DNA from 2 places in the Actinacidiphila glaucinigra genome. Region 1 is predicted to be linked to the other one. Evidence: riboswitches for the same ligand, from Rfam matches in the RefSeq annotation. Region 1 holds a riboswitch; the other holds the start of a gene.
The links. A riboswitch is a leader RNA that binds a small molecule or an ion and turns the genes downstream of it on or off. The one in region 1 is predicted to bind glycine.
Positions count from the first base shown of each region.

Region 2: linked by a shared signal. The riboswitch ahead of gcvT (glycine cleavage system aminomethyltransferase GcvT) and the one ahead of gcvP (aminomethyl-transferring glycine dehydrogenase) in region 1 are both predicted to bind glycine.

Region 1 is NZ_CP109144.1:7,395,852-7,402,798, reverse strand. It holds gene gcvP (aminomethyl-transferring glycine dehydrogenase) at 1-2,794, opposite strand, end outside; glycine riboswitch at 2,834-2,948, opposite strand; glycine riboswitch at 2,953-3,057, opposite strand; gene OIE69_RS33350 (PRC-barrel domain-containing protein) at 3,159-3,539, shown strand; gene OIE69_RS33345 (DNA polymerase IV) at 3,452-4,900, opposite strand; gene OIE69_RS33340 (MerR family transcriptional regulator) at 4,983-5,606, opposite strand; gene OIE69_RS33335 (bifunctional nuclease family protein) at 5,798-6,271, opposite strand; gene ftsR (transcriptional regulator FtsR) at 6,360-6,947, opposite strand, start outside.
Region 2 is NZ_CP109144.1:3,260,849-3,267,795, forward strand. It holds gene OIE69_RS14195 (enhanced serine sensitivity protein SseB) at 1-102, opposite strand, end outside; gene OIE69_RS14200 (hypothetical protein) at 286-1,029, shown strand; gene OIE69_RS14205 (AAA family ATPase) at 1,064-1,741, opposite strand; glycine riboswitch at 1,915-2,015, shown strand; gene gcvT (glycine cleavage system aminomethyltransferase GcvT) at 2,195-3,310, shown strand; gene gcvH (glycine cleavage system protein GcvH) at 3,396-3,776, shown strand; gene glyA (serine hydroxymethyltransferase) at 3,840-5,111, shown strand; gene OIE69_RS14225 (L-serine ammonia-lyase) at 5,266-6,645, shown strand.

The sequences.
Region 1 (6,947 bases):
TGTCCGCGGCCGACACACCGGCGGGGAAGACCGCCTCCTCACGGGAGTACGGGTGCTCCCAGTCGCCGCCCAGGGCCGCAGCCGTGTGCGGGGCGTTGCGCAGCGGGTTGTCCTCCTTGGGCCACTCCCCCGAGCCGACCCGCTCGACCTCGGCGCGGATCGCGATCATCGTGTCGCAGAAGCGGTCCAGCTCCGCGAGGTTCTCGCTCTCCGTCGGCTCGATCATCAGCGTCCCGGCCACCGGGAACGACATCGTCGGCGCGTGGAAGCCGTAGTCGATCAGGCGCTTGGCCACGTCGTCGACCGTCACGCCCGTCTCCTTGGTCAGCGGGCGCAGGTCGATGATGCACTCGTGCGCGACGAGCCCGCCAGGACCCGTGTAGAGCACCGGGAAGTGCGGCTCCAGGCGCTTGGCGATGTAGTTCGCGCTGAGCACGGCGACCTGGGTGGCGCGCTTGAGGCCCTCGCCGCCCATGAGGCGCACATACGCCCAGGAGATCGGCAGTATGCCTGCCGAGCCCCACGGCGCGGCCGAGATCGGGCCGACGCCCGTCTCCGGGCCGGCGGACGGCTGGAGCGGGTGGTTGGGCAGGTACGGGGCGAGGTGGGCGCGGACCGCGACCGGGCCCACGCCGGGGCCGCCGCCGCCGTGCGGGATGCAGAAGGTCTTGTGCAGGTTCAGGTGCGACACGTCTCCGCCGAAGTGGCCGGGCTTCGCCAGGCCCACCAGGGCGTTGAGGTTCGCGCCGTCCACGTAGACCTGGCCGCCCGCGTCGTGCACCGCGGCGCAGATCTCGCCGATGTGCTCCTCGAAGACACCGTGCGTGGAGGGGTAGGTGACCATGAGCACGGCGAGTTCGTCGCGGTGCTGCTCGATCTTGGCCCGCAGGTCCTCGACGTCGACCTCGCCGTCGCCGGCGGTCTTGACGACGACGACCTTCATACCGGCCATCACGGCGCTGGCGGCGTTGGTGCCGTGCGCGGAGGACGGGATGAGGCAGACCGTGCGCCGGCTGTCGCCGTTCGCGCGGTGGTAGGCGCGGACGGCCAGCAGGCCGGCGAGCTCGCCCTGGGAGCCGGCGTTCGGCTGGAGGCTGACATTGTCGTAGCCGGTGACCTCGGCGAGGCGCTCCTCCAGCTCACGGATGAGGGTCAGGTACCCCTCGGCCTGGTCGGCCGGCGCGAAGGGGTGCATCGCGCCGAACTCGGGCCAGGTCACCGGCTCCATCTCGGTGGTCGCGTTGAGCTTCATGGTGCAGGAGCCCAGCGGGATCATGCCGCGGTCCAGCGCGTAGTCGCGGTCGGCGAGGCGGCGCAGGTAGCGCAGCATCGCGGTCTCGGAGCGGTGCTGGTGGAAGACCGGGTGGGTCAGGTAGTCCACGCCGCGGGCCAGGCCGGCGGGCAGTGCGTCCTCGGTGGCCGCGTCCAGGGACTCGACGTCGGCGGTCACACCGAAGGCGCCCCAGACCGCGGCGAGATCGGCGCGGCCGGTGGTCTCGTCGCAGGCGATGCCGACCAGGTCCGCGTCGACCTGGCGCAGGTTGACCCCGGCCTCGCGGGCGGCGGCCACGACCTCGGCGGCACGGCCGGGCACACGCGCGGTGACGGTGTCGAAGAAGGCACCGGTGGTCACCTCGACGCCGCCGGCGCGCAGGCCGGCGGCGAGGACCGCGGCGTAGCGGTGGGTGCGGCGGGCGATCTGCGCCAGGCCGTCGGGGCCGTGGTAGACCGCGTACATCCCGGCCATGACGGCGAGCAGCACCTGCGCCGTGCAGATGTTGCTGGTGGCCTTCTCGCGGCGGATGTGCTGCTCACGGGTCTGCAGCGCAAGGCGGTAGGCCTTGTCCCCGTCGGCGTCGACGGAGACACCGACCAGGCGGCCCGGCAGGCTGCGGGCGTACGTGTCGCGGACGGCCATGTAACCGGCGTGCGGGCCGCCGAAGCCCATGGGCACTCCGAAGCGCTGGGTGGTGCCGACCGCGATGTCGGCGCCGAGCTCGCCCGGGGAGGTGAGCACGGTCAGGGCCAGCAGGTCGGCGGCGACGGTGACGATCGCGCCGATCGCGTGGGCCTGCTCGACGACCGGCTTGAGGTCGCGCACGGCGCCGGAGGCGCCCGGGTACTGCAGCAGCACGCCGAAGACGCCGCGCTCGGCGATCTCCGCCGGGATGCCGTCGCTGAGGTCGGCGACGACGACCTCGACACCGGTCGGCTCGGCGCGGGTCTCGATGACGGCGACGGTCTGCGGGAAGGTGTCGGCGTCGATCAGGAAGACGCCGTCCTTGACCTTGCCGACGCGGCGGGCGAGTGCCATCGCCTCGGCGGCCGCGGTGCCCTCGTCGAGCAGCGAGGCACCGGAGGTGGGCAGCCCGGTGAGGTCGGCGACGACCGTCTGGAAGTTCAGCAGGGCCTCCAGGCGGCCCTGGGAGATCTCCGGCTGGTAGGGCGTGTAGGCCGTGTACCAGGCGGGGTTCTCCATGACGTTGCGCAGGATGACCGGCGGGGTGAAGGTGCCGTGGTAGCCGAGGCCGATCATCGGCCGCAGCACCTGGTTGCGGTCGGCGAGCGACCGCAGCTCGGCGAGGACCTCGGGCTCGGTGCGGGCGCCGGACAGGCCGAGCGCCTCGGCGCTCTTGATGGCGTCCGGGACGGCTGCGGCGGTCAGCTCGTCCAGCGAGCCGTAGCCGACCTGCGCGAGCATCTTGGCCTGCGCACCGGCGTCGGGACCGATGTGACGCTGCTCGAAGGGGATGCCGCGCTCCAGCTCGGAGAGTGGGATGCGGTTGGCGGTCATCAGCGGAGGCCTCCTGGTCTGGCGCGACACGGCCTCCCCCTCTGTCATCTGAACCTGAGAGCTTCACCGTCCCGCACACGCGCCGGGACGGCTTTCACCGTCGGTGAGGAAGGGGCCGCGCACAGTTTGTGCCGCCCTTTCCTGCTTTCCAGAGTGACCTCGCCCATGCGGTACGGATGCCTGAGAGATTCCGGGGAGGGTTTGCTCCTTCGGCGCCCGACGGGCGGTTCCCCGCGTCGCCAGGACTCTCCCGCAAGGGGTCAGCAGCCGCTGTCAGCGTACCAGCGCGGTCAGGGAGCGGGTCATGTGACAGCCGCCACCTTTCGTGCCTAAATAGGATTAATCGCGATCAGTTGGAGGGACCGTGCAGACCGGCATCGATCCGCGCAGCCTCATCGGACGCAGGGCCTTCGACCGCAACGGGATGAAGATCGGCACCGTCGACGAGGTGTACCTCGACGACGCCACCGGAGAACCCGAATGGGCCGCGGTGCGCACCGGTCTCTTCAGCCGTGACGCGTTCGTGCCGCTGGAACCGAGCGAGTTCACCGGGGAAGAGCTGCGCGTGCCGTTCGACAAGGCACTGATCAAGGACGCCCCGGACTTCGGCGTGGGCCGGCACCTCTCCCCCGAGCAGGAGCTCCAGCTCTACCACCACTACGGCATGAGCGGGCCCTCGCTCTCCGGCCCGGTGCCGGAGCCCCCGCCGGACCGCGACTTCGGCACGCTGGCCGGCGACAGCTGACGCGGGAGTCCCGGCAGGTCCGATAACACCAGCGGGAGCGGCTCGGACGGCTCCAGCTCCGCATCGGTCACCGCGAAGGTGCGCACCCGCCCAGGCTCCGCCGAACCCGGCTCCTCGAAGCGCACGGTGACCCTGCCGACCCCGCTGCCCTGCACCCACCCGGCGCCGTACTCGGTGTGCCGTACGTCCTGGCCGGGCACCCAGCGCCGCTCCGCCGGACCGGCCTCCTCCGCGGGCCGCTCCGGAGTCCCCTGCGACGCGCCGGAATCCTCGTCCGCAGCGCTCTCCTCGTCCCGTTCCGCCGCCTGGGCGAACAGGTCCTCCTGCGTGAAGTCGGCGAGCCCGGCGACGCCGACCCCGAGCAGCCGGACGCCACCGGTGATGTCGACGGCCTCCAGCAGCCGAGCCGCGGTCTCCCGGACCACCGCGAGGTCGTCGGTCGGGGCGCGCAGGGTCTCCGAGCGGGTCAGCGTCGTGAAGTCGTAGCGCCGCACCTTCAGCACCACCGTGCGGCCCGAACGGCCGGCGGAGCGCAGCCTGCGCACGCAGCGTTCGGCCAGCCGGTCCACCTCCAGCCGTACCCGTACCCGGTCGGTGAGGTCCACGTCGAAGGTGTCCTCCACCGAGACCGACTTGCTCTCCCGGTCGGCGACCACGGGCCGCTCGTCGATCCCCAGGGCCATCCCGTGCACATGGGCGCCGTGCGCCTTGCCGAGCAGCCGCACCAGCTCGGCCTCCCCCGCCTCCACCACCTCGCCGACCGTGAGGATGCCCGCCCGCCGCAGGTGTTCCGCCGTCGCGGGACCCACGCCGGGCAGCGTACGGACCTGCATGGGGGCCAGCAGCTCACGCTCGGTGCCGGGCTCGATGAGCACCAGCCCGTCCGGCTTGGCCTGCTCCGAGGCGATCTTGGCGAGCAGCTTGGAGCCCGCGAGCCCCACCGAGCCGGTGAGCCCCGTCGCCGCCTTGATGTCCGCCCTCAGCCGCTCCCCCACCGCGCGCGGGTCGTCCGCGATCCCGCCCGCCTCCAGGTCCACGAAGGCCTCGTCCAGACTGAGCGGCTCGACCAGCGGCGAAAGCCGCGACAGCAGCTCCATGACGATGTCGCTGATCTGCCGGTAGACCGCGAAGCGCGGAACGAGGTAGGCGGCGTTGGGGCACAGCCTGCGCGCGTGGGCCATCGCCATGGCCGAGTGCACCCCGTGCACCCGGGCCTCGTACGACGCGGTCGCCACCACCCCGCGCGGCCCGAGACCCCCCACGACGACCGGCTTGCCCCGCAGACTCGGCTTGGCGGCCTGCTCGACGGCGGCGAAGAACGCGTCCATGTCGAGGTGGAGGATGGTCGGCGCGCTTCTCACAGTCACCGATGGTGCACCACGGGTCCGACATCCGCCGTACGCGTGTACGGCGGATGGGTGGGGTGCGGCCGGTCCGGCGCCGTCAGCCCGCGCGGTTGCGGCGCCGTGCCAGCTCGTCGCCCGGGTTGTGGCCGACCAGGGTCTCCCCGGTGTCGACCCGCTCGGAGTGCAGCTGCGACAGGGCGCCCTCGACGTCCCGCCAGACCACGCCCACGGCGATCCCGAAGATCCCCTGGCCGCCCTGGAGCAGGTCGACGACCTCGTCCGGCGAGGTGCACTCGTACACCGTCGCCCCGTCGCTCATCAGCGTCATACGGGTGAGTTCCGCGGGCCCGCTGGACCGCAGGTGCTGCACGGCGGTGCGGATGTTCTGCAGGGACACGCCCGTGTCGAGGAGCCGCTTGACGATCTTGAGGACCACGACGTCCCGGAAGCTGTAGAGCCGCTGTGTCCCCGAGCCGTACGCGGGCCGGATGCTGGGCTCCACGAGCCCGGTCCGCGCCCAGTAGTCCAGCTGGCGGTAGGTGATGCCGGTGGCCGCGCAGGCGGTGGGCCCCCGATAGCCGACCCGTTCGCCGGCCCCCTCCGGCAGCTGTCCCGAGGTGTCGCCCGAACCCCCTCCGCGGGGCGTCGCGGCGTTGCGGGCCAAGGCCCCGCGCATCGGATACGGGCCGCCAAAGGCCGTACCGTCGCCGGTGCTTCTCACGCCGACCTCCCGTCCCTTCGCACCCCTCAGGGCACGCGCACGTGCCATCGGGACTTTCCTTCTCGACGGTAGGCAGTCACTCCGGGTGCGTCAACGATCGCCACGCTCGGCACGCCGAGTGATATCAACCCCAGAGGTGGTTTTCCGTGTCCACGGCGAGGGTAGGGCTGGACGAATGTCCTCGGCGGGCCTCATTGGCTGCTGGTGCCGAAGTCCTCCGGCGAGATCTGGTCGAGGAACTCGCGGAACTTCTCGACCTCGTCCTCCTGCTCGTCGGGAATGGCGATGCCGGCGTCGTCCAGCACACCGTCGCTCCCGTAGATGGGGGTACCGGTGCGCAGCGCCAGCGCTATGGCATCCGAGGGACGGGCGCTCACCTCCACACCACTGGCGAACACCAGCTCGGCGTAGAAGACGCCGTCGCGCAGGTCGGTGATCCGGACCTCGGTCAGCGTCTGGCCGACGGCCTCGAGCACGTCCTTGAACAGATCATGGGTCAGCGGCCGCGCGGGCGTCATGCCCTGCTGCGCGAAAGCGATGGCGGTGGCCTCGCCCGGCCCGATCCAGATGGGCAGGTAGCGGTCGCCTCCCACTTCCCGCAGGAGCACAATCGGCTGGTTGGAGGGCATTTCGACCCGGACACCCACGACGTCGAGCTCGTTCACACAGCAACCCTAGGCCGTGCCCGGCAGGTTTGGGTAGTCGGGACGGGCCCGGCCGGTCGCCGACCGGGCGTGTCCTGGCCACGTCGGCTCAGAAGAGCCGCACCCTGAGCGCGGACTGCACCAGCGCCGCGTGCAGCCGCACCGACAGCGCCGCCAGCTCCCGCGCGGTGGCCTCCGCGTGCGTCCTGGTCTGGGGATTGCGGTGCCTGCGCAGGGGCGCGACCACCTGCTCCACCAGACCGGCCTCACGCTCGGCGGCGGCCTTCATCGCGCGCAGGTGCCGCGGCTCGAGTCCGAAGCGGCCCAGATCGGCCACGATCTTGGCGATGTTCACCGTTTCGGCGTCGTAGTCGCCGTCAGGACCCGCCTCCACCAGCCCGTACGCCTCCCACTGGGCGAGCTCGCCCGGTCCGGCGCCCGTCGCGGCCAGCAGTTCGTCCCGGCCGATGCGCAGCGCCGGCGGCGCCTCCCGTTCCACCGCGCCGACCTCGATCAGCTCCCGGGACTCCCCGGAGGACGGGACGGGCAGCGGCAGCGGCTCGCCGCGGTCGAGGGCGTCGACGTGCTCACGAATCACTTTGAGCGGAAGATAGTGGTCCCGCTGCATGCGCAGCACATGCCCGAGCCGCTCCACGTCCCGGACGGTGAACTTCCGGTATCCCGACGGAGTGCGCTG
Region 2 (6,947 bases), 4.1 Mb from region 1:
TGCCGCGGAGAGCACTTCCTCGAGCTCGTTGGCGGGCCAGCCGCCGGCACTGTGGCCCGACGGGGCGAAGCCGTCCGATATCCGCTGCCCCGGGATGTTCACTGCGTCTCGCCTCGCAATTTGCCGTGGTGGTGCGCTCCGTGGAAACCCTATCCGGCGGCGGGCGCGAGCGACCCCCGCACCTCACATCCGTCACATAACGCGATGGTCCGGTTGCGAAGCGTCACCACGGCTCCGAAGGTAGGACGAGCAAGGAGAAAACCCTCAACCGGGAGATATCTCGACATGCGCATCACCAGGATCAACTCCACCCTCATAGCGGCGGCCGTGTGTGCCGCGCTGACGATGGGCCTCACCGGCGGTGTCGCGAGTGCCCAGGCCCCCACCCGGAGCACGGCCGTCGAGGTCGAGCACCTCGCCGCCCGGGCGGCGGACACGGGCAACGCCGAACTCATCGCCAAGTTGGGTGACACGCTGTCCATCGGGGCCAAGCTCACCCAGGAAGCCCAGATCGAAAGCCCGGACTCGGCGAAGCTGGACGAACTCCGCATGGGTCTGGAGGAGGCGAGCCGACAGCTGGCCTCGGTCCTCGACCAGGCTGGTGCGGTATCTCCCGGCGTCACCGACCCGTCGGCCTTCGATCCGGGCGCGCCACAACCGGGCCTGGAGCCAGGCGATCTCGGCCAGCCGGGTGACCCGGGCGCCATCGACCAGGTCGGCGGTCCGGGCGACCAGAGCGCCGCGGACGCCGTCACCGACGTCAAGAACGCGCTCACCAAGCTGGTCCAGGACGTCACGGACCTGCTGGCCAAGGTGGTCGCCAAGGACCTCGCGGGTGTGACGGCCGGTGTCGCCACCGTCGTCGCCGACCTGCAGGCCCTGCTGCTGGCGGTGCCGAAGCTGCTCACCGGCGCGCTGCCGCTGCCGCTTCCGCTCCCGCTGCCGCTCCCCTTGAACGACCAGGGGGAGCAGCTGCCGCCCGAGGCGCAGATCGCGCCGCAGGCCCAGGAGGACCTCCAGGGTCAGTAGCGGTACCGCCCCTCACGCGTCGCGGCCCGGCCGCTCAGCCGTCGAAGTCGATGGCCTCGAGCTCCCGGGCCGCTTCGCGGTCCAGCAGCACCACCGAGACGCACACCCCGGGGAGCCGGCCGGCCTCCGCCTCGGCGAGCAGCCGGCGGGAGGCGTTGCGGTGCCGGGCCATGGCGTACGCCGACACCCCCCTGCCGCGTTCGCGCTGACCGTCCAGAGCGGTCCGCACGGGGACGTCCAGCAGCACCAGGTGCATGCCCCGCCCCCGGCGCCGCGCCTGACGGGCGACCCAGGCACGCACCCAGCGCAGGGTGCCGCAGTCGTGCACGACGACGCTGTCGCCCGAGCGCAACGCCCGCCACAGCCCGGCGTAGTGCGCGATCCGCACCAGGGGGCGGTAGAGGGCGTACGGCAGAAGCCGCGGCAGCCGCGCCTGCCAGCGCTCCCTCACGTCCTGCGAGTCGATCAGGCGGGCACCGCCCTTCGCGCGCCGCATGAGGGTGCTCTTGCCGCCGCCCGGAAGACCGGAGACGACCAGGACGTCACCCGGCGGGTAGCGCAGGGTGCGTACGGGCCGGCGCCCCCGCCGCAGATCGAGCAGCCGGCGCGGCCGCACGGCGCGCCCCCCACGGCGCGCCTCCCCGGCCCGCGCCGGTACCGGCCGGGACACGGCCGGGCCCCCGGCCGTCGCATACGCACTCTGCCACCGCACAGTTCGCCCTCCGGGTCCGACGTTCAAGAAATGGTAAATCCTGTGTCTTTGCCTACCCAGAGAAACGGCGGCGTTACAACCGGATCGGAACCGGACCGGGACATCCGGGACTCGATCGCGACAACGGCGGGCGCCCGTGCAATGATGGCGCCCTCAATCACATATCGGCCGTTCGAGGCCGCGCGGGAGAGCTTCCGCACCGCTGCGGCGGGCGGGACGCCGAAGGAGCAAGTCCTCCCTTGAATCTCTCAGGCACAGATACCGCGCGTTCGAGGCACATCTGAAAAGCGGGCGAGCCCTCCCGGCAACGGGGGCGCCGCCCCACCCAAGGTGCAAACCAGGACTCCTCCGACCGGAGGGTCCAGGTGAACCTCTCAGGTTCCGATGACAGATGGGGAGGACCTGCCCCGTCATCGCCCTACCTGTCTCTTCCTCGCCTTGGGAGCCCGCCCGATGAGTGAATCCCGCCGTACCGCACTGGACGCGCTGCACCGCGCCCTCGGCGCCACCATGACCGACTTCGCGGGCTGGGACATGCCGCTGCGGTACGCCAGCGAGCGCGACGAGCACACCGCCGTGCGGACCCGGGCCGGTCTCTTCGACCTGTCCCACATGGGCGAGATCACGGTCACCGGTCCGGGCGCGGGCGAGGCGCTGGACCACGCGCTGGTCGGCCACATCTCGGCGCTGGCCGTGGGCCGTGCCCGCTACACGATGATCTGCGCGCCCGACGGCGGCATCCTCGACGACCTGATCGTCTACCGCCTCGGCGACGAGGAGTACATGGTCGTCGCCAACGCCTCCAACGCCCAGGTCGTCCTCGACGCGGTCACCGAACGCGCCGCCGGCTTCGACGCCGCGGTCCGCGACGACCGCGACGCCTACGCGCTGATCGCCGTCCAGGGCCCGAACTCCCCCGCCATCCTGAAGTCGGTCACCGACGCCGACCTGGACGGGCTGAAGTACTACGCGGGCCTGCCCGGCACCGTGGCCGGGGTCCCCGCGCTGATCGCCCGCACGGGCTACACCGGCGAGGACGGCTTCGAGCTCTTCGTCGCCCCGGCCGACGCGGAGAAGCTGTGGCAGGCGCTGACCGAGGCGGGCGCGGACGCCGGCCTGGTGCCGTGCGGCCTGTCCTGCCGGGACACGCTGCGTCTGGAGGCGGGCATGCCGCTGTACGGGCACGAGCTGACCACCGCGCTCACCCCCTTCGACGCCGGCCTCGGCCGGGTCGTGAAGTTCGACAAGCCGGGTGACTTCGTGGGCCGCGAGGCGCTGACCGCGGCCGCCGCCAAGGCCGAGGCCACGCCGCCGCGCAAGCTGGTCGGCCTGGTCGCCGAGGGCCGCCGGGTCCCCCGGGCGGGCTACCCCGTGGTGGCGGGCGGCGGCGAGGTGGTCGGCGAGGTCACCTCCGGCGCCCCGTCCCCGACCCTGGGCAAGCCGATCGCCATGGCGTACGTGGACGCCGCGCACGCCGCGCCGGGCGCCCTTGGTGTGGGCGTGGACATCCGCGGTACGCATGAGCCGTACGAGGTGGTGGCCCTGCCGTTCTACAAGCGGCAGCGCTGAGGTCCCGGTCACATCCGGCACAGCCGTCCCACCTGTCAAGACAGCCGTTCACCGGCACATACCTGCATCCAGGAGAATTCACGCCATGAGCAACCCCCAGCAGCTGCGGTACAGCAAGGAGCACGAGTGGGTCTCGGCCGCCGACGCGGACGGTGTGTCCTCGGTGGGCATCACCGAGCACGCGGCGAACGCCCTCGGCGACGTCGTCTACGTCCAGCTCCCGGCGGTGGGCGACACGGTCGCCGCGGGTGAGACCTGCGGTGAGCTGGAGTCGACCAAGTCGGTCAGCGACCTGTACGCCCCTGTCTCCGGCGAGGTCACCGAGGTCAACGAGGACGTCGTCAACGACCCTTCGCTGGTGAACTCGGCGGCCTTCGAGGGCGGCTGGCTGTTCAAGGTGAAGATCTCCGAGGAGCCGGGCGACCTGCTCTCCGCGGACGAGTACACCGCCTTCACCGGCAGCTGACCGCCCGAGCCCTCCCCAACGCTCCGCCCTGTCCACTCCGACCTCCGGACGGATGACCCCCTGATGTCGCTTCTCAACAGCTCACTGCACGAGCTCGACCCCGACGTCGCCGCCGCCGTCGACGCCGAACTGCACCGCCAGCAGTCCACCCTTGAGATGATCGCCTCGGAGAACTTCGCTCCGGTCGCGGTGCTCCAGGCCCAGGGCTCGGTGCTGACCAACAAGTACGCCGAGGGTTACCCCGGCCGCCGCTACTACGGCGGTTGCGAGCACGTCGACGTCGTCGAACAGCTCGCGATCGACCGGATCAAGGCGCTCTTCGGCGCCGAGCACGCCAACGTCCAGCCGCACTCGGGCGCGCAGGCCAACGCGGCCGCGATGTTCGCGCTGCTGAACCCCGGCGACACGATCCTGGGTCTGAACCTCGCCCACGGCGGGCACCTGACCCACGGCATGAAGATCAACTTCTCCGGCAAGCTCTACAACGTGGCCGCCTACCACGTGGACGCCGAGACCGGGCAGGTCGACATGGCCGAGGTCGAGCGCCTGGCCAAGGAGTCCCGCCCGAAGCTGATCATCGCCGGCTGGTCGGCGTACCCGCGGCAGCTGGACTTCGCGGCCTTCCGGCGGATCGCCGACGAGGTCGGCGCGTACCTGATGGTCGACATGGCGCACTTCGCCGGTCTGGTGGCGGCGGGGCTGCACCCCTCCCCCGTGCCGTACGCGGACGTCGTCACCACGACCACGCACAAGACGCTGGGCGGCCCGCGCGGCGGCGTCATCCTGTGCAAGGCGGAACTCGCCAAGAAGATCAACTCGGCGGTCTTCCCCGGCCAGCAGGGCGGCCCGCTGGAGCACGTCATCGCGGCGAAGGCGGTCGCCTTCAAGGTGGCGGCGAGCGAGGAGTTCAAGGACCGCCAGGTCCGCACCCTGGAGGGCGCGAAGATCCTCGCCGAGCGGCTGACGCAGGACGACGTCACCGCGGCCGGGGTCTCGGTGCTGTCCGGCGGCACCGACGTCCACCTGGTCCTGGTGGACCTGCGCGACAGCGAGCTCGACGGGCAGCAGGCCGAGGACCGGCTGCACGAGATCGGGATCACGGTCAACCGCAACGCGGTCCCGAACGACCCGCGCCCGCCGATGGTCACCTCCGGTCTGCGCATCGGCACCCCGGCACTGGCCACCCGCGGCTTCGGCACCGAGGACTTCCGCGAGGTCGCCGACGTCATCGCCGAGGCCCTCAAGCCGGGCTTCGACGCGGAGACCGCCAAGGCGCTCGGCGCCCGGGTCAGCGCCCTGGCCGGCAAGCACCCGCTGTACCCAGGCCTGAAGTAGCGAGCGTCACCCGGTGTGCGGGGCCGTCCGCGAGGGCGGTCCCGCACACTGGAGCAAGTGCGGCGCACCCACGCCGCCCACGTACCACTCCGGCGGCGAACCCGCCGGCCGCCCGCGGACAACGGGGTCCGCGAATCCGAGGAGTCATCGCACCGTGGCCATCTCCGTCTTCGACCTCTTCTCGATCGGCATAGGCCCCTCCAGCTCCCACACGGTGGGCCCGATGCGCGCCGCGCGGATGTTCGCCCAGCGGCTGAAGAACGACGACCTGCTGGCGGGTGTCGCCTCCGTACGCGCCGAACTGTTCGGCTCGCTCGGCGCGACCGGCCACGGTCACGGCACCCCCAAGGCGGTGCTGCTGGGCCTGGAGGGGCACTCCCCCCGCACCGTCGACGTCGACACCGCCGACGAGCGGGTCGAGCACATCCGCAGCAGCGGCCGCATCAGCCTGCTCGGCGCCCACGACATCCCGTTCTCCGCCGACGACCTGGTCCTGCACCGGCGCCGCTCGCTGCCGTACCACGCCAACGGCATGACGCTCTTCGCGTACGACGAGACCGGCGCGCCCGTGCTGGAGAAGACCTACTACTCGGTGGGCGGCGGCTTCGTCGTCGACGAGGACGCGGTCGGCGAGGACCGCATCAAGCTCGACGACACCGTGCTGAAGTACCCCTTCCGCACCGGCGACGAACTGCTCCGGCTCACCCGGGAGACCGGGCTGTCCATCTCCGGCCTGATGCTGGAGAACGAGAAGGCCTGGCGCACCGAGGCGGAGATCCGCACGGGCCTGCTGGAGATCTGGCGCGTCATGCAGGACTGCGTGCGGGCCGGGCTGACCCGCGAGGGCATCCTCCCGGGCGGCCTCAAGGTCCGCCGCCGCGCCTCGGCCACCGCCCGCCAGCTGCGCGCCGAGGGCAACCTGGCGGCGCACGCCATGGAGTGGGTCACCCTGTACGCCATGGCCGTCAACGAGGAGAACGCCGCGGGCGGCCGCGTCGTCACCGCCCCCACCAACGGCGCCGCCGGCATCATCCCGGCCGTCCTGCACTACTACGTGAACTTCGTGGCCGGGCAGTCGTCGGAGGCCGAGCGGGAGGACGGCGTCGTCCGCTTCCTGCTCGCGGCCGGCGCGATCGGCATGCTCTTCAAGGAGAACGCCTCCATCTCCGGCGCCGAGGTCGGCTGCCAGGGCGAGGTCGGCTCCGCCTGTTCCATGGCGGCGGGCGGCCTCGCCGAGGTCCTCGGCGGGGGCCCGGAGAAGGTCGAGAACGCCGCGGAGATCGGTATGGAGCACAACCTCGGCCTCACCTGCGACCCCGTCGGCGGGCTCGTCCAGATCCCCTGCATCGAGCGCAACGGGATGGCCGCGGTCAAGGCCGTCACCGCCGCGCGCATGGCGATGCGCGGGGACGGACGGCACCACGTCTCCCTCGACAAGGTCATCAAGACCATGAAGGAGACCGGGGCCGACATGAAGGTCAAGTACAAGGAGACGGCGCGGGGCGGGCTCGCGGTCAACGTCATCGAGTGCTGACGCCAAGGGACCCCGCCCGCCCGGATCCCCCCGGAGCGGCCGGGGTCCTGCCGCGCTCGGCGGCACCCACCCCGCGAACCCCGCGATCGGCTCGAGACGTACCCGCCCGTTCCGCGACCGGCCCTCGCCCGGGCGGAACCGACGAGTCGGCGCCCTGAGCCCGGCCACGGAGGGGTCAGTCGACCTCTGGCCGCACCCTGCCGGTGTCCGTGACCTCGTACACGACACGTCGGGCTGCATGGCGGCCGGAGGTGGGCACGATGAGGGCGTACCGCGTGGTCTCGGGTATCGGAGGTATCGGT